Regions from separate parts of the Arthrobacter sp. FW306-2-2C-D06B genome, predicted to be linked through region 4. Evidence: riboswitches for the same ligand, from Rfam matches in the RefSeq annotation. Region 4 holds a riboswitch; each other region holds the start of a gene.

Region 1 (7,348 bases), 460 kb from region 4:
CGGCTTCTCCACTGGTTCCCCGAGCCACTGGGTGACGCGCTCGGCGGAGCCGGCAATGGTGAGGCTGGACATCTTGACGTCGCTTGGGTACACGAGGGATGGGTGAAGCGCAGGATCGCCCTCCCAACGGAGCAAGTAGGGAACCTGGGGATCGGCGATGAGTCCCAGGATGCCGATCTGCGACCAGACGAGTTCGCGGCCGTCCGGAAACTTGCGGTTGCCGGGGACAGCGGCGCGTCCGAGCCGCTGTTCGAACGGGCTCAGGTCGTCAACAGCGACGCACCAGCCCATCCACCCACCTCCTGCGGCGGAGCGTGCACGGACGGCTTGTCCAAAAGGTGCCTTGTCGGATGCCGGGTGGTCTAGGACCTCGACGACTTCCAGGTATTTGTGGTCAGCAAGGGGGATGATCATGTTCCGGGTACCGAAGCGCGGATGCACTCCGCCCCGGACTGCGTCCACTCCCAATGCTGCGGAAATTCGCTCGGTGGTGGCCAAGAGGCCATCTCGTTCACAAGCGTAAGAGACGTGATCCATGCGCATGGCTTCATCTTGGCACTTTGTGATGGAGCTCTCAGCTAAGTCAAGCCTAACCAAGGTGGGATGTATCGAAAAGGCAGCTCGGAGTCACTTCAGGACGCGCCGCGACCGAAAACTACCGTGTTCGTCACAAAGCTTCCGGAGCCCGCAATACCGTCCCTAGACTGGCGGCAACCGAACGCCGGCTGGCGGAATACTTCAGCCCGGCAGGCTGAAGCACGGCGAGAGCCCAGACAACCAGGAGTCCGCATGTCCCAAGGATGGTCATTCGAAACGCGCCAGATCCACGCCGGCCAGGAGCCGGACGCTGCCACCGGCGCCCGGGCACTTCCCATCTACCAGACCACTTCGTTCGTCTTTCCCAGCGCGGAAAGCGCGGCCAACCGCTTTGCGCTGGCCGAGCTGGCACCCATCTACACCCGGATCGGCAACCCCACGCAGAATGCGGTGGAACAGCGCATAGCGAGCCTGGAGGGTGGACTCGCGGCACTCCTGCTGAGCTCCGGCCAGGCCGCGGAAACGTTCGCCATCCTCAACGTCGCCGAGGCGGGCGACCACCTGGTCGCCAGCCCAAGCCTCTACGGCGGCACGTACAACCTGCTGGCGCACACACTGAAGAAATTCGGAATCTCGGTCACCTTTGTCGAAGACCCTGACAACCTCGACCACTGGCGCGACGCCGTGCAGCCAAATACCAAGCTTTTCTTCGCCGAAGTGGTCTCCAACCCCCGCCAGGACGTTTTGGACATCGAGGGCGTCTCCCGCATCGCGCACGAAGCCGGAGTCCCGCTCGTTGTGGACAACACCCTCGCCACGCCGTACCTGATCCGGCCCATCGAGTGGGGCGCGGACATCGTGGTGCATTCGGCCACCAAATACCTGGGCGGGCACGGATCTGCCATAGCCGGCGTCATCGTGGACTCCGGCAACTTCGATTTCGGCAAGGACCCTGAGCGCTTCCCCAACTTCAACACTCCGGACCCCAGCTACAACGGACTGGTCTATGCCCGCGACCTCGGCAAGGACGGTGCCCTCGGCGCGAACCTCTCCTACATCCTCAAGGCCCGGGTCCAGCTCCTGCGCGACCTCGGCTCGGCAGTTTCACCGTTCAACGCTTTCCTGATCTCCCAAGGAATCGAAACCCTCAGCCTGCGGGTGGAACGTCACGTGGACAATGCCACCAAAGTGGCGCAATGGCTCGAAGGGCGCGACGACGTCGAATCGGTCGCCTACGCGGGGCTGCCTTCCAGTCCGTGGTTCGAACGCGGGCGGAAATACGGACCCCGGGGCACGGGCGCCGTAGTGTCCTTCACCATCCGCGGCGGGATCGACGCCGGCAGACGCTTCGTGGACGCCCTGGAACTACATTCGCACGTGGCAAACATCGGGGACGTCCGTTCCTTGGTCATCCACCCCGCGTCCACGACACACAGCCAGCTGACCCCCGAACAGCAGGCCGTGGCCGGAGTGACCCCGGGCCTGGTGCGGCTGTCCGTGGGGATCGAGCACATCGACGACATCATCGCGGACCTTGAGTCAGGATTCCGGGCGGCGAAGGGCAGCTAGTGCCGCTCCGGATGGTGCAGGAGGCCGGCGGGCGACGCAGCATGAATCTTCGCCGGCTGGCCTCCTCAGTCCCTGCTTCGTGAACAAAACACGGTCAAGTGTCACAAAGATGTCATAATCTTCGTCAGAAGGGGTCCGTTTTTCCTAGACTCTTCCTATAGGTCATGAGTGCCAGCGACAGCCCCGGCTTGCTGGCCGGCAACCCTCCATTCGCGGCGGGGTGCCCCGGGTGAAGACCTGGCCCTTCGCTGTGTTGGCGGCGGGCAAGCGCGATGTGAGGTGTCAACGAATGACAATTGCTGCAACAGCCATACCCCTTTCCGGTACCCAGGACGGAACCCTCAAATATGTTTCCGTTGGCGGCCTCGAGCTGGAGGCCGGAGGTTTCCTGCCGGACGTCGTCCTTGCGTACGAGACGTGGGGCCGGCTCAACGCAGACGCTTCCAACGCTGTCCTGGTGGAACACGCCCTGACCGGCAGCACCCATGTGGCCCGTGGCGAGAGCGACGAAGAAGGCTGGTGGGAACAACTCGTTGGCCCGGGCGCCACCATCGACACGGATCGCTACTTCGTGGTCTCCGTCAACATCGTGGGAGGCTGCTACGGCAGCACCGGGCCGTCGTCGAGCGCTCCTGACGGCAGGCCGTGGGGCTCCCGTTTCCCGCTCGTGACCCTGCGGGACAGCACCATAGCCGAAGCCCGGCTGGCCGACGCTTTGGGGATCCGTAGCTGGCACACCGTCGTGGGCGGATCCATGGGCGGTGCCCGTGCACTCGAATGGGCCGTCGGCTATCCGGACCGCGTTGGACAATGTGCCGTGATTTCGATCGGGGCGTACAGCACTGCCGAGCAGATCGCGTTCGCGCAGGCCCAGACGCTCGCCATCCGGCAGGACGCCGACTTCAATGGCGGCGACTACTATGGCCAGGCCGCGCCCGAGGCGGGGTTGGCCCTTGCCCGGCGGATCGCCCACATCACCTATCGTTCGGCGGATGAACTGGACTTCCGCTTCGGCCGGAACGCCCAAGGCGGTGAGGCGCCCCTTCAGGCTGCCGCGTTGGGGGACAGGGGCCGTTACCAGGTGGAGAGCTACCTCGACCACCAGGGACGCAAGCTGGTCCAGCGCTTCGACGCCAACAGCTACATCGCCATCACCGAGGCCCTCATGAGCCACGACATCACCCGCGGCCGCGGCTCATTGGAGGAGGCGCTGTCCGGGGCAACGGCGAAGTTCTTCATTGCCTCGGTTGACTCGGACCGGCTCTACTTCCCGGAACAATCCCACGAGTTGGCAAAGGCCTTGCCCGGTGAGGTCCCGGTTCACGTCATCGAGGCGCCGATCGGGCACGACGGTTTCCTCACCGAGATCGGCCAGCTCGGTCCCCAGCTGCGGGAATCTTTCTTCGGCTGACGCAGGCCTTCTTCGGCTGAATCAGCCGTTCATGATCTCCTGGCGGAGCTTCATGTAATCCTCCATGGCGATTTTCCCGTCGCTGTACTCCTGGTCCAGTTCGGCCAGTTTCCGTGCCCGGTAGCCTTGGGGCGCGCTGCCCGGCTGGGGCGCGCTGTTCGTTTGCGGAGCAGCCGACGACGGCGGAGCGGCCTGCGGCAGGGGCGTCGCCACCGGGGGTTGCGGCTCAGCCGGGAAGATTACCGGGGGTTGCTCCGGGTATCCGACGGGGTAATTCTGCGGAGGCAAGTCCCGGAGCCTGCGTTGGCGCGATCGGTTGTACATGCGGATCCCCATTGGAATCAGCCAAGAGCAGACGATGATCCAGAAGATCAAATTGTTCACGGTGGAGGCCTCCTAGGTCTTTCACCAGCTTAGCCCCGCTCCCTGTGACCCGCCCTGTGGTTCCCGCTCAACTCCGGGGCAGGAAGGTGTCGGCAGGACCGAAGACGGGTCCCGGCGTCGGGCGCTTCGGCAGGATTCCGTCACCGGAGGACCGGTGCCGGATCCGCCGGATGACCCAGGGGACAAAATACTCGCGTGCCCATACGAGGTCGCCCGAGCGGGCTTCGCGCCAACTGCGCTGGGGGAGCGGCTTGGGGAACAGCGGCTCGAGGTTGTGCGGCACATTGAGTGAGTCGAGGACCATCGCGGCGATGGTGTGGTGGCCGAGCGGCGAGAAATGCAGGCGGTCTTCGTCCCACATCTGGGAGTTTGAGAGTTGGCGCAGGGACCACATATCAGCGATCACGGCATCGTGGCGGGCGGCCACCGTGCGGAGGTTTTCGTTGTAGATGGCCACCTTGCCGCGGATCCGGCCGAGTACCGACGACACGGTGTCCGGGCCGTTGAAGAGAACCACGGTGGCGCCTTCGGAGCTCAGGGTCTGTACGGCGGCATCGAGTTTCTCGGCCAAGGCGTCGGGGTCGCCGCCGGGACGGATGAGGTCGTTGCCACCTGCGGAGATGCTCACGAGGTCCGGCTTGAGGTCCGTGCACGGGCCAAGTTGTTCATCGAGGATCTGCTGAAGCAGCCGACCGCGGATGGCGAGGTTGGCGTACGCGAAATCCCGGTGTCCGCGGCTCAGTTCCTCGGCTACGCGGTCGGCCCAGCCGCGATGTCCCCCTGGATTGTTGGGTTCCGGGTCGCCGATGCCTTCGGTAAAGGAATCACCCAATGCCACGTAGCGCGTCCACGGATGAATCCGCTCATCCGGTTTTGCCTCCACCGTGGAATCAGTGTCACTCACGTTCATATCCTGCCTCTTGCTGCAACGCTACGCGCCCGTAGCTTGTTACTCATGGGTAACTGCAAGAATAGTCCCATGAGTCAAGCTTCTGCCTTTCCCGCCCCGGTCGTTTTGTGGTCCCACGAAGAGGAAGAACGGGCTGGAAAGCCGTTGTTGGTCCTGTTGCACGGTTACGGATCCAACGAGCAAGACCTTTTTAGCCTTGCCGGGCTGTTGCCCCAGGACTTCGTCGTCGCTTCGCTCCGGGCGCCGATCGCCACGGGCCCGGGCTTCACGTGGTTCCCGCTCACGGCGTCCATCGACTACTCCCTCGACGCCGTCAAGGACGCCGCGGAGTACGTGTTTTCCTGGCTGGATTCGTTCAAGTCGAACCACAGCTCGGTGACCCTCCTCGGTTTTTCCATGGGCATGGCCATGGCCACCTCGCTGCTCCGTCAGCGCCCGGCGGACTTTGCCGCCGTCGTCGGTCTTTCGGGCTTCGCCGTCGACGCCGATGCCGACCCCGCATTCCGCGACGCCGAACTGGACGGTTCCGTGCCGCTCTTCTGGGGGCGGGACCAGCAGGACCCCGTCATCACCCCGGACAAGATCGAATACACCATGGAGTGGGTGCGAAAGCACACGGACCTCACCAAGGTGCTCTACACAGGCATGTGGCACGGCATCAACCAGCAGGAAATCGGACACGTGGCCGAATTCCTGGAGCACAAGGTCCTCGCGTCCGTCTGAAAGCAACGCGGGGTCACTTACGGCCCATTCAGAGGCACCTTATGGGCCGTAAGTGACCCCGCGTTGCTAGGACTCTGTAGTGATCCGCACCGTCTGTCCGTTGACGGTCACGGTGTCGCCTGGATGGAGCTGGCGGCCGCGTCGATCGTCGATCTCGCCGTTCACTTTGACCAGGCCGTTCTTGATGAGTTCCGTGGCTTCCACGCCGTCCTCCACCAGGTTGGCGAGCTTCAGGAGCTGACCGAGTCGGATCATGTCGTCACGGATGGGGATTTCTTCGATTTCCGGGTTGCTCATACAAGCAATGATGCCTGAAGTAAGGTGGTGAAAATGCCGCAGTCGTCCCGCCCCGCGTCCCCGACATCCCGTCCCTTGCTCACCGGACTGCTCCTTGCCGTGGCAACCGGACTCGTGATTCCCCTTCAGGGCCGGATCAATGGCGCCCTGGGAGCAAGGCTCGACGACGGCATCGCGGCCGCCGTCGTGAGTTTCACCACCGGGTTGGTACTGATCGCCGCGATCGGACTGGCGCTGCCGAAAGGCCGCGCCGCGCTGCGAAGGATCCTGCCTGCCCTCAAGGAGCGCAGTTTTCCGCGGTTCTATGTCCTGGCCGGCGGTATCGGCGCCCTGTTCGTGTTTGCCCAATCGTTCACGGTCGGCTTGCTTGGCGTGGCCTTGTTCACGGTCGCCGCGGTCACGGGCCAGACCCTGAGCGGACTGCTCGTGGACCGGCTCGGCATCGGTCCCGGGGGCAAACGCTCGATCACCGGGGTCCGCATCCTCGGCAGCGTCCTGACGATCGCCGCCGTCGTCTGGGCCGTCTCGCCGCGCCTCGGGGCAGCCGCCGACGTCGGGTCCTTGCTGCTGCCGATCCTGTTGCCGGTCGTGGCGGGTTGCCTCATGAGTTTCCAGCAGGCGATGAACGGCACAGCGACCGTGCACTATGGCAGCCCCATCGCCGCGACGCTGGTGAATTTCGTGGCCGGAACAGTCATTCTCTGGATCGCCTGGCTCATCAAGTTGTCGCTGCTTGGTCCAGGACACGCCCTGCCCGCCGAATGGTGGTATTACTTGGGCGGGCCGATGGGCTGCGTCTTCATCGGCCTGGCTGCCTTGTTGGTCCGCAGCCTCGGTGTCCTGGTCACGGGCCTGGGAATGATTGCCGGCCAGCTCCTCGGATCGCTCGCGCTTGACCTGGTCCTGCCGGCTCCCGGAACCGTGGTGGCTTTGCCCACGATTCTTGGCACCTTGCTGACCCTGTTCGCCATCATCGTCGCCACCTTGCCGTGGCCGAAGGGCGCGCTCTCTTCCCGCCGCCCCGGCAAGGGCCGGCCGGGCCAGTCCCGGAAGCAGGACAGCAACCAAAGGCCGGTAGGCTAGGACTCGCAGCTTCCTGCACAGCATTACCTTCGCGCACAAGCACGGACCGCACCCAGCGGCCCTGTAGAACATTGGAGTTACCCATGGCAGCAAAATCCGTCCTCGACCAGGTCATTTCCCTCTCCAAGCGGAGGGGCTTCGTGTTCCAGGCCGGTGAAATCTATGGTGGCTCCCGGTCCGCGTGGGACTACGGCCCCCTCGGTGCCGAGCTCAAGGAGAACATCAAGCGCCAGTGGTGGCAGAGCGTCGTCCGCGGCCGCGAGGATGTTGTGGGCTTGGACTCCTCCGTGATCCTGCCCCGCCAGGTATGGGAGGCCTCCGGCCACGTCGAGGTGTTCTCCGACCCCCTGGTCGAGTGCCTTTCCTGCCACAAGCGCTACCGCGCCGACCACCTCGAGGAAGAGTACGAGGAAAAGAAGGGCCGTCCCGCCGAA
Region 2 (7,348 bases), 2.0 Mb from region 4:
CAAGGCAATCGGCCAATGGTCCGGCTGGACCAGCGCGGCCGCGATCGTCGCCCCGCTGATCGGCGGCGCATCCGTCGATCTGCTGTCCTGGCGCATCATCTTCTTCATCAATGTGGTTCCGGCCGTCGCCGTCTGGCCGATCCTCGCCGGGCTGCGGAAGTCCGATGCCGCGACGGACACGAGCAAGAAAATCGACTACCTCGGCGCATTCCTGGCCATGGTGGGACTCGGTGGCCCGGTCTACGCTTTCATCGAACAAGGGCGCATGGGCTGGAGCAACATGGTGGTCTGGATGCCGCTCGCCGTCGGAGCCGTTGGCCTGGTCCTCTTCCTGATCCACGAAGCCAGGACCCCGGAACCAATGCTGCCCCTGCGGCTCTTCGGAATCCGTAATTTCGGTTGGGGAAACATCGCCACGCTGGCCATTTACGGCGCCCTGTCCCTCGGCTTCTTCGCCGTAGGCATCTACTTGCAGCAAGTGGGAGGGATGAAAGCAACCACGGCGGGCATTGCGTTGCTCCCCGCGACGGTCCTCCTGATGCTCACGGCCTCATTTTTCGGCGGACTGGCCGGCAAATACGGTCCGCGGTGGTTCATGACGGCAGGGCCGTTCATCTGTGGAGTCGGTTTTCTCATGACGTTGGCCGTCCAGGAGCCCTTGAACTACTGGACCCAGGTGCTGCCCGGGCAGATCGTCTTCGGGATCGGACTCAGCACCTTGGTGGCGCCCCTCACCGCGGCTATCCTGGGCGCGGTACCCACCGAAGAGGCAGGGATCGGCTCCGCAGTGAACAACGCCGTGGCCCGCATCGCAGGCTTGATCTGCATCGCATTTGCCGGGCTCATCATCGGCCCGGTCTTCACCCGCCAAGGTCTTATGAACGCCGTGGTGGTCACCGCTGTGCTGTTCTTCCTCGGGGCGGCGGCATCCGCCGTCGGGATCCGGAACCCGGTCTTGGGCGCTGCGGTGATGGACTCTCCGGACGGTCCAGCCGCCGACGACGGCGGGACGGCTGCCCAGCGCGCCTGACGGTTTTCGTCAGCGTTCCGCGAGGACGCAGCCTTCGTGGACGGCGTCCGTGGCCACCCAGAGCGCCGAAGCGACTTCATCGGCGAGATCGTAGTCGCGGCTGCCCGGACCTTTTCCGATCCGCACCACCAGCGCACCGCCGAAAGGTTTGCGGCCAATCACCTCGATGCTGGCATCGAGGTCGATTTCCTCGGCAGACAGGTACCGCAGCAGCTCCGGGTTTTCGTCGCTGATCCGGGTGATCTTCCCGGAATGGCCGTCGTCGAGCTCGATCATCCGGTGCGCATGCGGCAGGCTCACCGAACCGTCCGCGGCGGGGATGGGGTCACCATGGGGATCGCGTCCGGGGTTGCCCAGCTTGGCGGCCATGCGATCGATGAAGGTGTCCGAGACGGCGTGCTCGAGCATCTCGGCCTCGTCGTGGACTTCATCCCAGCTGTAGCCCAACTCCCTCACGAGGTAGGTCTCGATCAGGCGGTGCCGGCGGACCATGCCCAGGGCCAGCTGTATGCCCTGGGGAGTCAAAGTAATGGCGCTGTACGGCTGGTGGTCCACCAGGCCTTGGTCCTTGAGCTTGCGGACCATCTCAGAGACGGAGGAATTCGCGACACCGAGCCGCTGCGCGAGCTGCGAGGAGGTGATGGGTTTGTCCTGCCACTCCGTAAAGGAGTAGATGACCTTGACGTAGTCCTCGATCGAGGAGGAGGGCGCACTGGTCTTCACGGTTCCAAGCCTATCGCGTACCGGCCGAATCAGACTTTCCGCGCGCGCCAGCTCTGCGTGAGATAAGGCAATGGGATGACCTCGCCCTCGGAATGGCCCAGATGTTCGAAGAGGTACCACTGAAGGTTGCCCATGACCTTTGCCCGGGTGGCGTCATTCGCCCTCAGGTAGTAGCTGCGCGACTTCACAAGTTCGAGGATATCGGCCGGAGTCACGGGATCCTCCCAACGTGTCACGTGACTTTCGAGGTCCGCGAACTCCGGGCCCACCACAGGCCGGAAGTCCGGTTTATGGACATCGCCCGCATGCATGATGCGGGTCAAACGATGGACCCAGGGCACCGAAGTGTCCATTTGGTTCCAGATCAAGCCGATAGTGCCCTGGGGTCTAAGGATCCGGGCGATCTCGGTGCTCGCGGCGAGGGGATCGCACCAATGCCAGGCCTGGGCAACGCTGACGACGTCGAATGCTGAGTCCGCCAGCCCAGTTGCTTCGGCCGTGCCCTTCAGGGCGACCACTTGTGGATACGTTTTGCGGAGCTGGGTGAGCATGTCCATGGAGGGGTCCACTGCGGACACCGCTAGCCCGCGCTCGACGAAGAGCGCAGTGAACTTTCCGGTGCCGGCGCCGATGTCTGCCGCGTCCCGGGCGCCTTCCGGCAGCAGCCAGTCCGCCGAATCCGCAGGGTAGCCGGGCCGGACACGATCATAGTGTTCTCCGCCGTCCTGGAAACTCCGGCCGAGTTCAAGGCGCCGTTCCTCATAGAGCTTGGGGCCGGCTGACGTGCCTTTGGGTCGCGTGGCCACGCGGGAACTCCTTCGTAGGACAGGAAAAATACCCTACGAATCTACCGCAATCAGTCGGTGCTGCAGGGAGCGGCTCCTGCGGTCCCTGGAGTGTTGGGAGCCCACTCCGGGTAGCTGCGGTGGTCGTTCGCCGGTACCCAGCGGCCGGCATCCACTACGTAGTCCCAACCGAGGCCGTTGCTCTTGAGCGCCTGGATGCCCGCAATGAGCCGGGTGGCGTCTTCCAAGCGCGAGCCCACGCCGAAACTGGCTCGAAGTGATCCGGAAGGTAGTCCGAGGCGCTTGAGCAGCGGGTGGGCGCAAAAGCGTCCGTCGCGCAGGCCGATGCCGTGCTCGGCCGCAAGATAGGCAGCCACAAGTCCGGCGTCGTAGCCCTGGAGCGAGAAGTTCACGACGCCGATGGTGTCCTGGGGATCGGTGTCGCTGAAGATCTGGTGCACCGTCACGCCGTCGATTTGCTTGAGGCCCTCGACCAGGTGCGAGCGGATGGCTGCCTCGTGGGCGTGCCATTCATCGTGGTCGAGGCCGGCGATGACCTGCGTGGCCCGGGCGAGAGTGGCCGCGCCGAGTACGTTCGGCGACCCGCCTTCGTGCCTGGCCGGTCCTGTGGCCCAGCTGACGGAATCGAGGCGCGCTTCGCGGACGGCGCCGCCTCCGGCCAGGTGCGGCGTGCCGGCGTCGAGCCAGTCGGGACGGCCCACCAGGACACCTGCGCCGAACGGTGCATAAAGCTTGTGCCCCGAGAAAACCAAGTAGTCGACCTCCGCTGCGGCGATGTCGATTCTGCGGTGGGGGGCGAGTTGCGCCGCGTCCACCACAATCCGCGCGCCGAATTCGTGGGCCAAGGCAGCGAGTTCCTTGATGGGGAGGATTTCACCGGTCACGTTTGACGCGCCGGTGACGGCCAGGAGGCTGACGCCACCGTGGGAGAGGGCCGTGCGGACATTGCCGACGGTCTCGGACAACGTTCCCACGGCAACGATGCTGCGGTGTGGGACACTTTGCCACGGGAGGAGATTGGCGTGGTGCTCGATGTCCAGGTAAAGGACTTCGCCAATGTGTCGACCGTCTTCAACCGGCAAGCAGCCGGCCAGCAGATTGAGGGAGTCGGTGGTGTTGCGCGTGAAAATGACCGAATCGTCCGGCCGCCCGCCAACGAAGTCACGGACGATGTTGCGGGCGTTCTCGTAGACCGAGGTGCTGATTTGGGAGGCATAGCCCGCGCCGCGGTGGACGCTCGCGTAGTACGGCAGGATCTCGTTGAGGTACGCGGAAACCACCGTCAGGGCAGGTGCGGAAGCGCCGTAGTCAAGGTTGGCGTAGCGAATGTGGCCGCCCTGGATCAGGGGTGCCTGCAACTCCGCGCCGGTGACCGCGGCGAGTGGGCGCGATGCCCGGGGGAGGGTTTCACCGCGGTGCTGTGCAGATTCGTTGTTCACCGAAAGAACCGGGGAAGTAAATGTGGCTGTGCTCATGGGACCTCACTCAAGAGGGACCCCTGCGTGCAGGGGGTCCGCGCTTGCCGCATCCGTTCCGGACCGGCCGGGTCGTCACCCGGGGCACCCCGCCGCGATGGAGGGTTGCCGGCCAGCAAACCGGGGTTTCGCGCTGGCACTCGTGACCTGTAAAGAGCGTAGGACACCGGCAAGGCTCATTCCAATGTGACCGGCGATTGTTAAGCGGATTATTACACCGCCGCAAAAATATGCCTTCTGCCGAAGAAAAAGCGGCGGACACCCCCAAAAGTGGGTGTCCGCCGTCGTTTATTCAGTGGAGAGAGTGGACTAGAGGAGGTCGTCGAGCTCGGGGTTGAGTCTCTTGAGGACCTCGGAGTGCAGGATTGAGTTAGTGGCCACGGCGTTTCCGCCGAAGGGACCATCGGCGCCGTCCAGGGACGTGAAGCGCCCGCCGGCTTCCGTCACGATCGGCACCAAGGCCGCCATGTCGTAGACCTGGAGTTCCGGCTCGGCGGCGATGTCCACGGCGCCCTCAGCCACGAGGCAGTAGGACCAGAAGTCACCGTAGGCACGGCTACGCCAGACATCGTTCTCGAGGCCCAGGAAGTTGTCCAGCTTATCGTGCTGCTTCCACTCGGAAAGCTCGGAGTAGGAGAGCGACGCGTCTTCGAGCCGCGACACGTTGGAAACCTTCAACCGGGTGGCTGCGGCGAGCGATCGGCCCATGTAGGCGCCCGAGCCCTTGGCCGCCCACCAACGCTTGCCGAGCGCCGGAGCGCTCACGAGCCCCACTACTACCTCGCCCTCGTCCACGAGGGCGATCAGCGTGGCCCAGACGGGTACGCCACGCACGAAGTTCTTGGTCCCGTCAATGGGATCGATGATCCAACGCCTCGAGCCGTGGCCCGTGCTGCCGAATTCTTCCCCGAGGACGGCGTCGCGGGGGCGGGAACGGGAGAGCTGCCCACGGATTGCTTCCTCGGCTGCTTTGTCGGCATCGGTGACGGGGCTCAGGTCGGGTTTGGTCTCGACCTGGAGGTCGAGTGCCTTGAACCGCTCCATTGTCAGGGAATCGACGGAGTCGGCCAGGACGTGTGCCAGCCGCAGGTCGTCGTTGTAGCTCGAATCGGGTTGGGTCATGGTTCCAAACTACCGTCTCTTCGCCGGTGAGCCGGGGATGTAGGACGGCAATCGCGCAGTTAGTTGACCGTGCTGTTAGTTGACCGTGCCCAGTTCCTTCGCCTCTTGGGCTTCCATGCGCGGGTCCGCACCGAGGAGGCGGCGCAACGACGCCAAACGGGCCGGACCTGCCTCGCCGGCGTGGCCATCGGCGACCCAGGAATCCAGTCCGCATCGAACCGCGGAGGCATCGTGCTTGCAGCCTCGCTCGCACATCTCCGTTCCGGGTTCGAGGTCCGGGAAGGCATGCAGGATGCGGTCCGGGTTCACGTGGGCGAGGCCGAAGGAGCGGATGCCGGGTGTATCGATGATCCAGCTGCCACCGGGGGCGTCGCTGAGCTTCAGTGCGAGGGCAGAGGACGAAGTGTGCCGTCCCCGACCCGTCACGGCGTTGACCCCGCCCGTGGCGCGCTCGGCGCCGGTGAGGGCATTCACCATCGTGGACTTCCCGACGCCGGAATGGCCCAGGAGCACGGTGACCTTGCCGTCGAGGTAGTCCCGCAACTGGCCGACGGCGTCGCCATCAAGTCGGGCGGACAAGCCGTCGTCGGAACGGGCATCGATGCCGGAGGCGCCGGCGTCGGCCGTCCGGCTGATGATGATGGGGAAGCCAAGGCTCACATAGTTGGCGAGCAATTCCGTCGGGTCCTTGACGTCCGCTTTGGTGACGAGCAGCAGCGGCTCGATTCCGGCGTCGTACGCCGCCACCAAGGCGCGGTCGATGAATCCGGTGCGCGGCTCCGGGTTGGCGGACGCAACCACCACGACGAGCTGGTCGGCGTTGGCGACGACGGCCCGTTCGATCGGATCCGTGTCGTCGGCGCTTCGTCGCAGGAGGGTCTTTCGCTCCTCGACGCGCACGAGGCGGGCGAGGGTGTCCGGGGCTCCGGACACATCGCCGACGAGGGCCACGAAGTCTCCGGGAACCACGGGGGAGCGCCTCAGTTCCCGGGCGCGGGCCGCAATGACGATGCGCTCGTTGTCCGAGCTTTCGCCCACGATCGCGGTGTAGCGGCCGCGGTCGACCGTGATGATGCGTCCGATCACGGCGTCGTCGTGGCTGGGGCGGTCCTTCGTGCGGGGGCGTGTGCCCTTCTTGTTGGGGCGGATCCGGACATCGGACTCATCCCAGGAGCTTGCGTCGCGGGCCATCGTTAGTTGTTTGTCTCCGTTGAAGCGGTGTCCGCGCCCGCTGGGCCGGCACTGATCATCGATGCCCAGATTTGCGGAAATTCGGGCATGGTCTTGGAGGTCGTCGCGATGTCTTCGACCTGTACACCCTCGACGGCGAGCCCAAGGATGGCGCCCGCGGTAGCCATCCGGTGGTCGGCGTAGCTATGCACGACGCCGGCGTGCAGCGCTGCGGGCCGGATCACCAGGCCGTCGCTGGTTTCCTCGGCATCGCCGCCAAGCCGGTTGATTTCGGCGACCAAGGCAGCCAGCCTGTCCGTTTCGTGTCCACGCAAATGCGCGATGCCGGTGAGCCGGGAAGGACCGCTGGCCAGGGCACACAAAGCCGCCACTGTAGGGGCAAGTTCGCTGGTTTCGTCGAAGTCCGCGCCCAGGATCTCCGGCCCGCCGGTGACTGTCAGCGTGCCGTTGTCCAGCGTGACGGTTGCACCCATGGTGGCGAGGATGTCACGCCAGAGGTCCCCGACTTGCGTGGTGTTGACCGGCCAGTTGGGGATCCGGATGGTTCCCCTCGTGGCCAGCGCCGCGGCGAGGAAGGGACCCGCGTTGGAGAGATCCTGTTCGATCCGCTCGTCGAACGCCTGGATGGTACCGGGGGCGACGCGCCAATGGTTCGGCACGGAGTCATCCACCTGCACTCCGACGCCGCGCAGGACCGAGACGGTCATGTTGATGTGGTCGAGGCTCGGCACGGGCTTGCCGACATGCTCCAGGTGCAGGCCCTCATCGAACCGGGCACCGACCAGCAACAGGGCTGAAACGAACTGCGACGAAGCGCTCGCGTCGATGACCAGGTGGCCACCGCGGACAGAGCCCGTGCCGGATACTTTGAACGGCAGGGAGCGCGCCGCGTGCCCGTCAAGTGCGCTGACCTCCACTCCGAGTGTCCGGAGGGCTTCGATGATGGTGCCCATGGGACGTTGGCGTGCGTGGGGATCGCCGTCGAACACCGAAGCGCCGTT
Region 3 (7,348 bases), 1.4 Mb from region 4:
ATTGCCGTTCTTGGTCCGAGGGTCGCATGCCGGGGAATAGACTCCGTTCATGCGTTTGGCGATCATTGGAGCGGTCCTGCTCGTGGCGGGTGCCGTCGCGGTCGCCACAGGCGCCCTGCCTTTCACCGATCTGATGGCACTCGTGGATCGGGTGGCTCCGATTCTGCTGTTCGTCGTTGCGATGACGGTGGTGACTGAGCTGTGCAGCGAGGCCGGAGTCTTCCTTTGGACTGCCCGCCGGCTCCGGTACTGGGGCCGCGGATACAGCATTCTCTTGTGGCTGTTCCTCGCGGTCTTTGCGACGCTGAGCACGGTCTTCCTTTCCCTGGACACAACGGCGGTGTTGCTGACCCCGGTGGTCGTCAGCGTGGCGCGGCAAGCCGGACTGCCGGCCCTGCCCTTCGCACTGACGACGGTCTGGCTCGCCAACACGGCAAGCCTCCTGCTGCCCATTTCCAACCTGACCAACCTTCTGGCCCAGCACAGCCTTGGCGGTATTACTCCGGGCGGGTTTGCAGGCCTGATGTGGGCACCCTCCCTTGCGGCCGTCGTCGTGCCGCTGCTGTTCATCGCCGTCGTCTTCCGACGGGATCTGCGCAACCGCTATTCACGGATCCCGGTCGGGCGGATCAGGCCGGACCAGCCAGCGGGCACCGAATCCAGGCCTGCCGCGGACCGGGTTCTGCTCGGGTGCAGCGCCGTGGTTCTGGCGCTGCTGCTGCCCGCGTTGGTGTCAGGGGTCCCGGTATGGATCCCTGCACTGGCCGGGGCCGTAGTGCTGGGCCTGGTGTTCGCGTTCAGGCGCCCACGGGTTCTCAAGGTGTCCCTGATTCCTTGGTCCTTGTTGCTGTTCGCTTCCGGCCTCTTTCTGGTGATGGAAGCCGCCAGGCATTTGGGAGCTGCTGTGTTGCTGAGTCAGGTGGCCGGACAAGGCCCGGGCTACCTGGATCTGCTTCGGCTCGCCGCGACCGGCGCCGCTGGTTCCAACGTGCTCAACAATTTGCCTGCGTACCTGCTCGCAGAACCGCTGGCGGGGACGCCTGTGCGGATGGCTGCGTTGCTGATCGGAGTCAATGCGGGCCCGCTCATCACCCCGTGGGCGTCCCTTGCAACTTTGCTGTGGCACGACCGGCTGATGCGGATGAATGTCCTGATTACGTGGAAGGGCTACGCGGTCTTCGGGCTGATGGTTGCTCCCCTGACCGTGTTCGCGGCAGTAGCGGCGCTGGCAGCCACGGGACAATGAGTGCGTTCGGCGCGTGCCGGACCTGTCGCCGGGCGCGAAGAACCAAGACAGAATGTAGAACAGCTTGGCCGGCACCGCTGGAACCCCGATAAGAGAAGGATCTGCATCATGCTCAGCTTGCAGGACATCGACAATATCGTCCTCAACGGAGGGATTGTCGTGGACGTCGCCGGGGAGAAGATCGGCTCAGTGGAACAGATCTTCACCGGCGGTGATTCCGGGGATCCTGTCTTTGTCACGGTACGGACCGGATTATTCGGCATGTCCGAGTCTTTCGCCCCGCTTTCCGGAGCCAGCCTTGAGAATTCAGTGATCAGGGTGGCTTTCGCCAAGGACAAAGTGAAGAACGGCCCGCGCATCGAGAGCGACCGCGGCTCGATTACGGAGACGCAGGAGCAGGAACTCTACAACTATTACGGGCTCGTGACCGAGGCCTCCGACGAAGGCGCCGCGGAGGAAACCAGTGCCGACGATGAACGGACGGCGCCTGGGGCCGCGGCTGGGGCGACCGAGTCGGAACCGGGCCCGCCACCCCCGCCCCGGCATCCGCCCCGTCCGCCGCACGGCGGCGCGCATCCGCCGCACCTGCACAAACATGTACCCCATCCCCCGCATCCCGGGCCGCCCCCGCCGCATCGGCCACCTGGGCCCTCGGCTGAACCGGAAGACATTCCGTAACCGGCGCCCGCGTGCCGGAGGATTTCAGCCGCCCGCCGTGATCCTCACCGCAGCGACGCCCCCGCCTGTTGAAGTGGCGGAAGCACCTGAATAAGCCCGCATTACTAGAATCTGGACATTGACCGACCCAGGCTGCAGCTGAACAACTCGCGAGTAGGAAGTAGCGCAATCGATCGTCTGATCCTGCAGGGCAAGGCCGATCCGGGGATCCTGGGCGATGACAAGGTGGACATCCGAGGCGCCAACACAGGCTGCGGTCAGAGTATACGAGCCCGCGTCCTGGACCCTTGCACTCTTTCCAACCCCGCTAACGGCGCCACCCACCGTGCCGGAATCCTCTAGGATCACCGCGCCGGAGGCGGCCCCGAGAAGCTTCCCGGCGGTAACGAGGTTGCTGGCTTCGAGCGCCACGGTTGCGTGGTCCTTGGTGGGCAACGGCGCCCGCGGAGGAGAAATCCGAGTGGCGCCGGCAGCCGGCCGAGGATCGCCGGCGTCGGTATATTGACAGCCGGACAAACCGGCCGCGAGCAGCAGCCCTGCCAGCAATACCGCTACAGTTCTGGTTCCCCCATGAGCCACCATGAATCCGAGTGTAGCGGGCCGCGCAATTTAGCATGGCGACCCTATTGCGCCGCCATGGCCCCAGTAGTTAACTAGTTGCGCCGCGCTAGCTTGATAGCCGCCTGGTGCGCCGGTTCTGGGGCCGGCGCACCAGGCTTCCCCAACTAACTCGCATTTGTTGTCGTTTAGCGGCCTGTAAACGACAACAAATGCGAGTCAGTTGGGCCTCTCAGGATCCGATGGGAGAAAGTGCCCGCACCAGACCGAAGAGGTCCTTCGGGTCATCGGGGTTCGCGACGAGGTCGATCTCCTCGAAGAATTCTGAACCCTCAACGGCGTCGCGGAGATACCGCAACGCGGAAAAGTCCTCGATCGCGAAGCCCACGGAATCGAAAATCGTGATCTGGTCCGTGGAGGTGCGGCCCAGCGCGTGCCCGCACAGAACCTGCCAGAATTCCGTGACGGGAAATTCGGCGGACATTTGTTGGATCTCGCCTTCAATCCGCGTCTGGGGATCGTATTCCACAAAGACATCGCCGAGGCCCAGGATGGCAGCGTCGAGTTCGGTCTTCCCTGGGCAATCTCCACCGATCGCGTTGATGTGAACACCGGGCGAGACCTGGGCAGCCGTAAGGATGGTGGCGTTGGCCTTGTCGGCCGTGCAGGTGGTGATGACGTCGGCGCCCTCCACTGCCTGGGCCGCGGACCCGGCGATGGTGATGTCGAAGCCGAGGGGAGCCATGTTCCGGACGAACTTCTCCATCGCAGCCGGATCCGTGTCCCAGATCCTGACGCTGTTAATGCCCAGAGCCGCCCGGAAGGCCAGGGCCTGGAACTCCGATTGGGTTCCGGTCCCGATCATCGCCATGGTGTGGGCATCCGGGCGCGCGAGTTTCTTAGCGACCATCCCGGACGTAGCCGCCGTCCGCAGCGCTGTCAGCACTGTCATCTCCGCGAGGAACGTCGGATAGCCGTTATGGACGTCGGACAGGACACCGAAAGCTGTCACGGTCTGGAAGCCACGCGCTGGATTCGAAGGGTGTCCATTTACATACTTGAAGCCGTATGTTTCCTGGTCGCTGGTGGGCATCAGCTCGATGACCCCAAACGGCGTGTGGCTTGCCACCCGCGGCGTCTTGTCAAAAGACTCCCACCGGCGGAAGTCGTCTTCCAAGTACTGAATCATCTCCGAGATGATGGTCTCCGGGCCCCGCCCGGCCGTCCAGCGAACCATATTGCGGACATCGACAAAGCGCGTCATGTGCGCTCCTTTCCCTCATAAGCACTGTTGCTACGAGGCTACGGAGCGGCGATATGCATCCACAATGGCCAGAGTACGTACTTTTCATTGAGAATACGTACAAAATGACGAAGCAAATTTTACATAATGTTCAAGCGGGTCCGTCCTGCGGGCGCCTACCGCAGGACGGAACTGAGCAACAGGCTCGTCTCGCTGTTGACGATCCCGTCGATCCCGCGGATCCTGCCGAGGACCTGGTCGAAGTCGCTGAGGCTTTCCGTGCGCAGCTCGGCCACGAGGTCCCATCCGCCGTTGGTGGTGTGCAGCGCCCAAATCTCCGGAAGTCCCCTGAGCTGGCGAATGACCTTGTCGGCCGATCTTCCCTCCACGGCAATGAGCGCAATAGCCCTAATCGCAAGTGGATCGACCTCGTCGCGCACTCTCGCAGTGAAACCAACGATGGTTCCGGAGGAGACAAGACGATCGAGCCTGCTATTCACAGTGGCCCTGGCGACGCCCAGCTTGCGCGCGAGGCTCGCCACGGACGCCCTGCCGTCTTCCCGGAGGGCGGAGAGGAGCTGACGGTCGAGGTCGGTGAGTGCTGCCATAAAGATAAACGTATCGCCCATTCCCCAAGCGGGCCTGAGTCCGTAGGGTATCGACATGAGCATCTACATCAGCCCCGACTCTGCTGCATGGTCGCTGACGGCCATGGCGACCGGTGCGTCAGCGGGATCAATCGATGATGCAAATGGCATGTCCAACTTGGTGAAGGAAATCTACGAGACAGAAGGTTTCGAAGCCCTGTCGGGTGTGGTTTTTGCCTTGGCTCATCACAACAGCCTCTCGCTGCATGCACTCGCCACGGCCACCGGAATATCCGTCCACGAGCTGCTGGAAATCCGGAAGCATCAAGGTTCCACTTTTCATCACTCCCCTACGGCAGTAGCGTCGCGGTTCGACGCCATTCCACCCCGGATCCAGGCAAGCCTGGAACCATTGCCTAATGAAACCGAGGCATAGGACCGCTGGCTCCCATCCTTCGCCAGCCTGACTGTCATCCGGTTACGGAACATGACGACGGCCGGTGATGCGGGCCGCCCTGCTGGATGTTATTTTTCTTCTTGAGTAATGAGCACCAGCGCGAAGCCCTGACTTGCTGGTCGGCAACCCTCTCTCCGGCGGGGTGCCTCAGGTGACTACTCGGCGTATCGACACTTTCGAACTGCAAGCGTGACTGAGGAGCACCAATGCCTGAACCCACCGAAGAAAAACTCTCGTACCGTCTCATCACGGGCCCTGACACGAAGGATTTCTGCGAGCGGATCTCCACCGCCCTCGCGGAGGGATACGTGTTGCACGGCAGCCCGGCCGCGACCTTCAATGGCACGGACGTGATTGTGGCCCAGGCCATCGTCCTACCCGCAGCGATCGCGAGCGCGGATGCAGCAGTTGCCAACGCGGTAGACCAGCTTGACGAAGAGTTCGACGGCGAGGGCCACGCATGAGCTACGCAGGCGACCTCAGCCCGCACGACGCCTGGACCAAACTGGAGCAAGGCGCCATCCTGGTGGACGTCCGCACCGAAGGCGAGTGGGCACACATTGGCATTCCGGATACCAAGGCCACCGAAAACGATCCCCTGTTCATCCAGTGGAACCTGGCCGGCGGCATCCCCAACACCCGTTTCATCGAAGAGCTGACGCAACAGGCTCCGGAAGCGGATGGCACCGAACTGGTCTTCCTTTGCCGCTCCGGCCAGCGTTCCATCGCCGCCGCGATCGCCGCAACCCAGGCCGGGTACACCGCATACAACGTCCTCGAGGGCTTTGAGGGCGAACCGGACCGCTATGGCGAGCGAACTGTGAACGGCTGGAAAAACCGTGGACTTCCGACGAACCTGGGGAACATCTAAGTGACTTTCAATCCTGACGCCGCCGGCTGGAGCCCTGATACCCAGGCAGTCCGCGGTGGTCTTGACCGCACCAATTTCCAAGAAACATCCGAGGCCGTCTTCCTGAACTCCGGATTCGTCTATGAGTCCGCCGCGGCCGCAGAGCGCGCATTCACGGGAGAGGACGAGCGCTTCGTCTACTCCCGTTACGGCAACCCCTCCGTGGCCACTTTCCAGGAGCGGCTCCGCCTGCTCGAAGGCACCGAAGCGTGCTTCGCGACGGCGTCGGGCATGTCCGCTGTCTTCACCGCGCTCGGTGCGTTGCTGGCTGCAGGTGACCGCGTGGTTGCCGCCCGCTCGCTCTTCGGTTCCTGTTTCGTGATCCTCAACGAGATCCTGCCGCGCTGGGGCGTCGAGACCGTCTTCGTCGACGGACCGGACCTGGAACAGTGGCGTGCCGCGTTGTCCGAGCCGACAACGGCAGTGTTCTTCGAGTCGCCGTCGAACCCCATGCAGGAAATCGTGGACATCGCGGCAGTGAGCGAGCTCGCTCACGCGGCGGGCGCCACCGTCGTCGTCGACAATGTCTTTGCCACTCCCCTGCTACAGCGCTGCGGGGATCTCGGCGCAGACGTGATCGTCTACTCGGGCACCAAGCACATCGATGGCCAAGGCCGGGTCCTGGGCGGAGCGATCCTGGGCACCAAGGAATTCATCGACGGTCCCGTCAAGCAGCTCATGCGTCACACCGGGCCGTCGCTTTCAGCGTTCAACGCCTGGGTCCTGACCAAAGGCCTGGAGACGATGGCGCTGCGCGTCAATCACTCCTCGGCGTCTGCGTTGCGGATCGCCGAATGGCTTGAGGATCAGCCGGCCATCAGTTGGGTCAAGTACCCCCTGCTGAAGTCTCACCCGCAGTACGACCTGGCTGCGAAGCAAATGAAGGCCGGCGGAACCGTGCTCACCTTTGAGCTGCTCCCCTCTGCGGGGCGATCGGCGAAAGAGGCCGCCTTCGCGCTGCTGGACGGGCTCGCCGTCATCGATATCTCGAACAACCTCGGCGACTCAAAGTCCCTCATCACCCATCCCGCCACCACCACGCACCGCGCCATGGGTCCGGAAGGCCGAGCGGCCATTGGCCTGAGCGACGGCGTCGTGCGGCTTTCGGTGGGGCTGGAGGATGTGGCCGACCTCATCGGGGACCTGGAGAGGGCCCTCAAGCAGGTCTAGCCCGCCGGGTTAGCCCGGCGCTTCGCGCCAGTCCTGGCGCACCCAGGTGAGGACGGGCTGCGGCTTGGTGTCGCTCTCGTCCCTCTCCGAGCGCATCGTGATCTGAACTGCGTGCTCGACGACGGCGGCCAACCCGGCGGCGTCGGGCGCGCCCCCGTTGGTCCCGCTCCAGCGCTCGGCAACACCACGCTGCTCGATGGCACCGTTCCCGCGGCCCAGGATGGCCGCCACGCCGGTTTGCACCAAGTCGAGTTCACCCTGTTCGGCGAGCACAGGTTCCAGGTACTCCACCAGCGACCATACGACGTCCGCGGCGGGCTCCGGGCGGAACGTTCCGAAATCCAGCAGTTCGGTGCGCAGTCCGAAGTTGCTTGCCTGCCAGGACGCCATCCGCAAAAGCGCCGTGGGCACGGCCGCTGGCTCTATACCGGCATGGTACTCACGAACGGAAGTCTCAACCAAGGCCCTGACGAGCACCGCGATGAGCGCCGCATCCTCG
Region 4 (7,348 bases):
TAGGCGGTTTCCGCGTGCTCCGTGATGTCGATGCCGGCCAGCTCTTCGTGCTCCTTGACGCGCATGCCCACAGTCTTGTGGATGGCCAGCCCGATGAGCGTCGTCATGATCGCCGTCCACGCGGTGACCACCAGCGCCGTCAATATTTGGGGCCAGAACTGGGTCAGGCCGCCGCCGTAGAAAAGACCGCCTTCAGTCTTTGCCGAGGGTACGGCGAAGAATCCGAGGGACAGGGTCCCCCACAGGCCGCCGACAAAGTGGACGGCAACAACATCCAAGGAATCGTCCAGGCCGATCTTGAACTTCAGCCCGATGGCCAGCGCGCAGACGGCACCGGCGATGACGCCGATGACGATCGCGCCAATCGGATCCACGAATCCACAGGCGGGGGTGACTGCCACCAAGCCCGCGACGGCGCCGGATGCGGCGCCGAGCGACGTCGCGTGGCCGTCGCGGAGCCTTTCGACAAGCAGCCAGCCGAGGAGCGCTGCGCTTGTCGCCAGGAGGGTATTTGTCCAGGCGAGCGCGGCGATTCCATCAGCGGCCAGTTCCGAACCGGCGTTGAATCCAAACCAGCCGAACCACAGCAGGCCTGCCCCGAGCATCACGAAGGGGAGGTTGTGCGGCCGGATGTTGGGGTCTTTCATGAATCCGAGCCGTTTGCCAAGCACGACTGCCAGCATCAGCCCGGCCATTCCCGCATTCATGTGGACGACGGTGCCGCCGGCAAAGTCGAGGGCTGAGATCTTGCTGCCGATGATCCCGGTGGATCCGAAGAGCCCGCCACCCCAGACCCAGTGGGCGATGGGAGCGTAGACGATGGTGACCCAAAGACCGGCAAACAGCAGCCATGGGCCAAACCTGACACGTTCAGCCACAGCGCCGCTGATCAGCGCGACAGTGATGATGGCGAACGTGGCTTGGAATCCTATGAAGACCATGTCCGGCAGCCCGGGGGCTTTCCCGCCAATGACGCTGGCCAGTCCGCTGAGTCCGAAGTTCGCGAAGGGATCTCCGATGAAGCCGCCCAGGGTATCCGGGCCGAACGCGAGTCCGTAGCCCCACAGGGCCCAGACCACCGCGACCACGCCGATGGCCCCGAAACTCATCATCATGATGTTGAGGACGGACTTCATCCTGACCAGGCCACCGTAGAAGAACGCCAAACCTGGCGTCATGAGAAGGACGAGGGCGGAAGCTGCAAGCATCCAGGCGGTTGCGCCGGGATCGAGGGTCTGGGGGTTCACATCCAGCCCTACGCTGAAGAATACTGGGTTCATTTCGGGAGCCTTCCTGCATATACGGCGCTCCATGGCGCCCGCACGGCGAGACCATTTTTAAAACGAACAGGTCCTGGTACCTCACGGGTTACCGACCTTGACGAGTTGCGTTGACTCGAACGTACAGTCGCCCTGTTTCAGCATTCGGCACCGATCATTTCAGGCACGTAACAGCACAGGCCCCAGAGTTAAATCCTGAAGTCAGGCATGTTTCAGTCGTGTTACACGCCGCGTGTCGGCCTCGTACGCCGGGGGGCGCAGTGCCAGCGTCAGCGACTGGCTGCCGGCACCAGGATCCAGAGCACCTCAACGGGCTCGTCCGTCGGATTGACCCAGGTGTGCGGCTCACGGCCCGGGAAGGACAGCGTGTCTCCCTCTTCGAGCTCGTACTCCTCGTTGGTGAGGATCAATTTGATCCGGCCCTTGACGACGTGAAGGACATCGACGTCGCAATCGACGGCGTAAAGCTCGGCTTCTCCGCGGCCGCGTGGCTCGATGGAGGCCTGCAGGATCTGCAACCGACGTTCCGATCGAGCAGTCAGGAGCCGCTCCACGATTCCCTGGCCACCGAGCGAAATCCGCGGCCCGTCGTCGCGCCGGGTCAGGTGCGTCTCCGGTGCGGCGAAAAGGTCTCCGATGGACACCGAAAGAACTTGGCAAAGCGTCACGAGGGAAGCGACCGACGGCGATGTCAGGTCACGCTCCACGCGGCTCAGGAACCCTTTGGTCAGGCCAGTGGCGTCGGCAACCTGCTCGATGGTGAGCCGCTGCGATTGGCGGGCGGCACGGATTCTGGAACCGATGGCAACGGGGACGTTGCTCGGTTCAACGGGGAGAGCCTTCATTCACGAACCTTTCAGGCCGTTTATGCGGCCCTGTCATTGCAGCAATAGTAGCCGGATCGCCCGCGTGGCAGCGCCTTTGGCTAGCTGGAGGGCAGCCGATGTGTCCGCTCCGCAAGACAGCGTCTTGACTGTTACTCGCATCACTACGTATCCTCATAGGCAACAAGTGTTGTTTGTGAGGCATACATCACAGACTACTCTCCCCAATCACCAGCGCAGAGGCCTTCCGCAACCCCGCACGAAACCCAGCGGACCGGCGTCGGAATCCCCAGGAACTCTGCGCATCACTTTCAGGAGCCAACCGTGGACTCTTCGTTCATCAATATTGCGATCGTGGTGGTGTATTTGCTCGCCATGCTGGCCTTCGGCTGGTGGGGCAAGTCGCGCACCAAGAACAACAGCGACTTCCTGGTGGCAGGACGCCGCCTTGGTCCGATGCTCTACACGGGCACCATGGCCGCCGTCGTCCTCGGTGGCGCATCGACGGTTGGCGGCGTCGGCCTCGGCTACAAGTTCGGCATCTCCGGCATGTGGCTGGTAGTCGCGATCGGTTCGGGCGTCCTCCTCCTGAGCCTGCTTTTCGCCGGCACCATCCAGCGACTGAAGATCTACACGGTCTCCCAGATGCTGAGCCTGCGTTACGGCCAGCGCGCCACGCAGACCTCCGGCATCGTCATGCTGGCCTACACCCTCATGCTGTGCGCCACGTCCACGGGCGCCTACGCCACCATCTTCGTTGTCCTTTTCGGCTGGGAGCGCTGGCTTGCCATCGCCGTCGGCGGCGCCATCGTCCTGGTCTACTCCACGATCGGCGGTATGTGGTCCATCACCCTCGCCGACCAGGTGCAGTTCATCATCAAGACAGTGGGCATCTTCTTCCTCATGCTCCCGTTCGTCCTCAACGCCGCCGGCGGCTTCGACGGCATCCGTGCCCGTGTTGACGCCAGCTTCTTCCAGTTGGACGGCATCGGAGCGCAGACCATCATCACGTACTTTGTGGTCTACACCCTGGGCCTGCTGATCGGCCAGGACATCTGGCAGCGCGTTTTCACCGCCAAGACCCCCAAGGTCGCCCGTTGGGGCGGCGCCACTGCCGGCATCTATTGCGTCCTGTACGGCGTGGCTGGCGCCTTGATCGGCCTGGCCGCACGGGTGGCACTGCCCAACATCGACGTCAAGGCCCTCGGCAAGGACGTTGTCTACGCCGAGGTTGCCACCCACATCCTGCCGATCGGCATCGGCGGCCTCGTCATGGCCGCAGCAGTCGCGGCCATGATGTCCACCGCCTCCGGAGCCCTCATCGCCGCGGCCACCGTTGCCCGCGCCGACGTGGTCCCGTTCGTGGCCAGCTGGTTCGGCAAGACGATCAACACCGACGACACCGAAAACCCTGAGCACGACGTCAAAGCCAACCGCTACTGGGTCCTTGGCCTGGGCATTGTTGCCGTGCTGATCTCCATGGCGGCGCAAGACGTGGTGGTGGCCCTGACCATCGCCTACGACATCCTGGTGGGCGGCCTCTTGGTTGCCATCCTGGGCGGCCTGGTCTGGAAGCGCGGCACCGGTATTGCCGCGGCCTGGTCCATGGCGGTCGGATCCATACTGACGCTTGGCCTGTTGATCGCCTACGCCACGGGAATCATCCCCAGCGAAGACGGTGTCTACGCCAACGATCCCATCTACTGGGGCCTCGGCGCCTCGCTCCTGGTCTACGTTGTGGTCTCCCTGCTGACGCCGCCAACCGAGCCCGCGGTCCGCGAAGCTTGGGACCGCCGCGTTGCCGGAGCGGTCACCGAGGAACTCCCCTTGGAGGTACACCCGGTGGCCAGCCACTAAGCTTCACACAATCAAGTACGACGGCGGCGCCGCACCTTCTCCTCGAGGGTGCGGCGCCGCGCCTGCATGTACAGTAGGAACAGCTTCAAGAGATGTGGCGCCAAGCTCCGACTTGCCACACGCCAACCCCATGTTCGCGGGTGGTTCGGATGAAGAAGCGGCCCGGCTCGGACCAGAGACAACCGAACGGGCAAGAGCAACTCCCCAGGAGAAGGCCATGCCTTTCGAAAACGGCGCCAATGCCACAGCCGACCGCAGCACCCTGTCCGGCACCCTCTTGTTGCCCCGCCCCCGGCGGGTGGACGAGTTCGTCCGGGTGATTCCCGGCGTCGACCTCTCCCAAGGCTCCGTCACGTTCGTGGTGGACGGAAAGCTGGAACGCTATTGGCATCATGAGCCGCGACTCATCACCGAAGCGCTCTCAAAGGCAGTCCAGCCCGCCCGCTGGTTCCCCGCGACACGGAAACTCACCCTTACGGTGGCGGCAACCGGGCACCGGGCAGGCGTGCAGAGGCACTTCATCCTGAGCGCGTTCTAGCTGCCAGGGCTTCAGCACCTCGGGTTCAGGGAGCCGGGCTATTCGATCTCTTCGGCCTCACGGTGTTCGTCGGCATCGAGCGGAACCACCCGTTCGTCGTCGTCAAGAACCTCGGGCTGGTCCTCCCAATCTTCCTCCACCGCCAGGTCCTCGCTGTAGTCATAGGCGGGATCGGCCTCGACCGTGGGGCGGTCGGGGTGGCGAGCGTGGGTCTCGGTGCTGTCCATGGTGCAACCTCCGTTCGACGTGCCGCTGAGCCCATCGCACAGGCATAAGAGGCAGCCGTCCAACGCTACCCCGCCAATTCGTGGACCCTGTCCATCCATCCCAGCACTGCCTCCTGCCGCGGTCAAGGCTTCCCGGGAGCCTCCCCTTTTTGAGGCGGGCCTAAATTATCCAGTGAGGATTACCGGCCGAAAAACCGCGGAAATTGGCGATAGAGTGGAGCCGCAATGAGGCGATGAAGCCCGCCCCAGCAACCCAGGAGTCCCGGTGCAACCGCACACAAAACCCTCGCATCCAGACAACTCGCATTCAGACAATCCGCAGGACTCAAGCAGTCCATCGCAAGACGTAGCAACCCCCAAGACTCCCCCGTCGTCGTCGGACATCAAGCGCTGGCGGCAGTACTTGGCGGATGAGCGAGCCGAGGCCGCCGTTTATCGCCAACTGGCGCAGCGCCGTGACGGCGAGGAACGCGAAATCCTTTTGGCCCTCGCAGAGGCCGAAGGCCGCCATGAGGCACACTGGCTCAAGCTCCTCGGCGAACATGCCGGCATGCCGAAGGCGGCATCGATCCGAAGCCAAATGCTCGGCTTCCTGGCCCGGAACTTCGGATCGGTGTTCGTGCTGGCCCTCGCCCAACGGGCTGAAGGCCGCTCGCCTTACGCGAAGGATCCGGCAGCGACCCGCGCTATGGCGGCCGACGAACAGATCCACGAAGAAGTAGTCCGCGGCCTGGCGACGCGCGGCCGCAACAGGTTGTCCGGCACCTTCCGCGCGGCCGTATTCGGCGCCAACGATGGCCTGGTCAGCAACCTCTCCCTCGTGATGGGCATGGCCGCCACCGGCGTTCCCGCCACCGTGGTCCTGTTCAGCGGTATCGCCGGCCTGCTGGCGGGCGCCTTATCCATGGGTGCCGGCGAGTATGTCTCGGTACGCTCGCAGCTCGAGCTCCTCAAGGCCACGCGCCCCACCCAAGCAACGCTGACCGCAGCACCGGCCCTGGACATCGAGCACAATGAGCTGGTCCTCGTATATCTGGCCCGGGGCATGTCCCGCGAAGCCGCCGAACACCGGGCCGCGGAGCGCATGGGCCTCTACACCTGCGATTGCGATCCCAGCCTCTCGCTCCACCCCGAAGTGGAAGAAACCGTCAACGAGCACGAGGCCGTGGGCTCCGCCTGGGGCGCCGCGATCTCGAGCTTCTGCTTCTTCGCTTCGGGCGCCATCGTGCCCATCCTGCCGTTCATCTTCGGCATGACAGGCTTCGCGGCGCTTGCTGTGGCCGGTACGCTGGTGGGCATCGCGCTTCTGTCGACCGGCGCCGTCGTCGGCTTGTTGTCCGGAACCTCGCCGCTGACCCGCGGCCTCCGGCAGCTGGCCATCGGGCTCGGTGCGGCCGCGGCGACGTATGGGCTGGGACTCGTCTTCGGCGCAGTCATCGGTTAGTAGCGCCGGCCCGACGGGGCGTCGGCGCAGGAACTTGGGGGAAGACTTGCATTCAAACTACGGTTACGACGGCGGTCCGCCGCCCAAGCGTCCCAGTACCGTTTTGGCGCTGTTCCGAAACTTGATGGTGGTGGCGGTCGTCGCTGCCGTAGCCGTGCTGGTCAGTGGATTCCTCCGGGGCGACCCGGGCATCAGCGGCTTGCTTCCGAACCTTGCTCCTTCCGCCCATGCCACGGCAAGCACCCCCGGGCAGGACGGGGCTCCCGGGCGGGGGCCACAAAAGGCGGCCCGTGCGCCGGATACCCCACCGCCTGGACTGGAGGAAGCCGGGCAGCCGCTCGGCTCCCCCGCGAAGCCTGCGGTAGCCAGCAGCTCCTACAAATTCCTCGCCACCAACGCCGACGGCACCCCCGTTGGCTACTCTCCGTGCCGGCCGTTGCACTACGTGGTCAACGCAGCCCTCGCCCCAGCCGGATCCGAGGGACTCATCGCCGACGCCATCGCCAAGATCGCCGCCGCCACTGGCCTCAAATTCGTTGACGACGGCACGAGCGCGGAAAACCCCTCCGAGAAGCGCAAGCCGTACCAGCCCGCGCTCTACGGAGATCGTTGGGCACCCTTGCTGATTTCGTGGACCACTCCCGAGGCGGCTCCGGCGTTGGCAGGAACCGTCATCGGAACCGGGGGCAGCACCATGTACAGCTTCGGCACGGGACCCAAGAGCTACGTCTCCGGAAGCCTGGACCTCGACGCCCCGCAAATCACGGAACTGCTGGGCGTCCGCGGGGGCGCCCATTATGTCTCGGCGGTCATTCAACACGAACTTGGCCACGTCGTGGGCCTTGACCACGTAGAAGATCCAATCCAGCTCATGTACCCGGAGATCGGCGCCCCCGATGGTTTGGCAGCCGGAGACCTGAACGGGCTCTACAAACTCCACACCGCCCTGTGCCGGAGCGATCTGTAGCGCAGCCCAGGCCCTCCCCCGGCTCTGGCCCACGCTCAACCCTGCCCACCCCCACGGGACATGCCCCCTGTTCAGCCCCAGCAGTGGACATATGAGCACTATGTCCACTGCTCCAGGCCAAGGCTGGGCATGCTCAACGGGCAATGAGTGCTATGTCCACTGCTCCTGGCCAAGGCCGGGCATGCTCCGGGTGTCCAATGCTCCCAGCCAA

What was found. Region 4 has a riboswitch for S-adenosylmethionine ahead of LFT47_RS04990 (hypothetical protein). Riboswitches for the same ligand answer to the same signal wherever they lie in the genome.
Region 1: another riboswitch for S-adenosylmethionine. It lies ahead of metX (homoserine O-acetyltransferase MetX); the one in region 4 lies ahead of LFT47_RS04990 (hypothetical protein).
Region 2: another riboswitch for S-adenosylmethionine. It lies ahead of LFT47_RS14350 (aminotransferase class V-fold PLP-dependent enzyme); the one in region 4 lies ahead of LFT47_RS04990 (hypothetical protein).
Region 3: another riboswitch for S-adenosylmethionine. It lies ahead of LFT47_RS19435 (DUF1737 domain-containing protein); the one in region 4 lies ahead of LFT47_RS04990 (hypothetical protein).

Annotation. Positions count from the first base shown of each region.
Region 1 is NZ_CP084560.1:1,482,068-1,489,415, forward strand. It holds gene LFT47_RS06965 (VOC family protein) at 1-543, opposite strand, end outside; gene LFT47_RS06970 (bifunctional o-acetylhomoserine/o-acetylserine sulfhydrylase) at 790-2,106, shown strand; SAM riboswitch class IV at 2,267-2,382, shown strand; gene metX (homoserine O-acetyltransferase MetX) at 2,396-3,517, shown strand; gene LFT47_RS06980 (hypothetical protein) at 3,539-3,901, opposite strand; gene LFT47_RS06985 (SGNH/GDSL hydrolase family protein) at 3,969-4,811, opposite strand; gene LFT47_RS06990 (alpha/beta hydrolase) at 4,881-5,534, shown strand; gene LFT47_RS06995 (RNA-binding S4 domain-containing protein) at 5,601-5,831, opposite strand; gene LFT47_RS07000 (DMT family transporter) at 5,865-6,914, shown strand; gene LFT47_RS07005 (glycine--tRNA ligase) at 6,998-7,348, shown strand, end outside.
Region 2 is NZ_CP084560.1:3,073,872-3,081,219, reverse strand. It holds gene LFT47_RS14365 (MFS transporter) at 1-1,030, shown strand, start outside; gene LFT47_RS14360 (metal-dependent transcriptional regulator) at 1,040-1,753, opposite strand; gene LFT47_RS14355 (class I SAM-dependent methyltransferase) at 1,783-2,559, opposite strand; gene LFT47_RS14350 (aminotransferase class V-fold PLP-dependent enzyme) at 2,610-4,034, opposite strand; SAM riboswitch class IV at 4,070-4,182, opposite strand; gene hisN (histidinol-phosphatase) at 4,344-5,156, opposite strand; gene rsgA (ribosome small subunit-dependent GTPase A) at 5,232-6,347, opposite strand; gene aroA (3-phosphoshikimate 1-carboxyvinyltransferase) at 6,350-7,348, opposite strand, start outside.
Region 3 is NZ_CP084560.1:4,165,137-4,172,484, forward strand. It holds gene LFT47_RS19405 (SLC13 family permease) at 50-1,246, shown strand; gene LFT47_RS19410 (hypothetical protein) at 1,355-1,924, shown strand; gene LFT47_RS19415 (hypothetical protein) at 1,949-2,506, opposite strand; gene LFT47_RS19420 (ornithine cyclodeaminase) at 2,715-3,746, opposite strand; gene LFT47_RS19425 (Lrp/AsnC family transcriptional regulator) at 3,902-4,333, opposite strand; gene LFT47_RS19430 (hypothetical protein) at 4,389-4,748, shown strand; SAM riboswitch class IV at 4,853-4,965, shown strand; gene LFT47_RS19435 (DUF1737 domain-containing protein) at 4,976-5,233, shown strand; gene LFT47_RS19440 (rhodanese-like domain-containing protein) at 5,230-5,640, shown strand; gene LFT47_RS19445 (O-succinylhomoserine sulfhydrylase) at 5,641-6,849, shown strand; gene LFT47_RS19450 (glutamate--cysteine ligase 2) at 6,859-7,348, opposite strand, start outside.
Region 4 is NZ_CP084560.1:1,025,946-1,033,293, reverse strand. It holds gene LFT47_RS05005 (ammonium transporter) at 1-1,280, opposite strand, end outside; gene LFT47_RS05000 (helix-turn-helix domain-containing protein) at 1,550-2,125, opposite strand; gene LFT47_RS04995 (sodium:solute symporter) at 2,429-3,961, shown strand; SAM riboswitch class IV at 4,045-4,164, shown strand; gene LFT47_RS04990 (hypothetical protein) at 4,179-4,499, shown strand; gene LFT47_RS04985 (hypothetical protein) at 4,538-4,726, opposite strand; gene LFT47_RS04980 (VIT1/CCC1 transporter family protein) at 4,992-6,170, shown strand; gene LFT47_RS04975 (matrixin family metalloprotease) at 6,274-7,137, shown strand.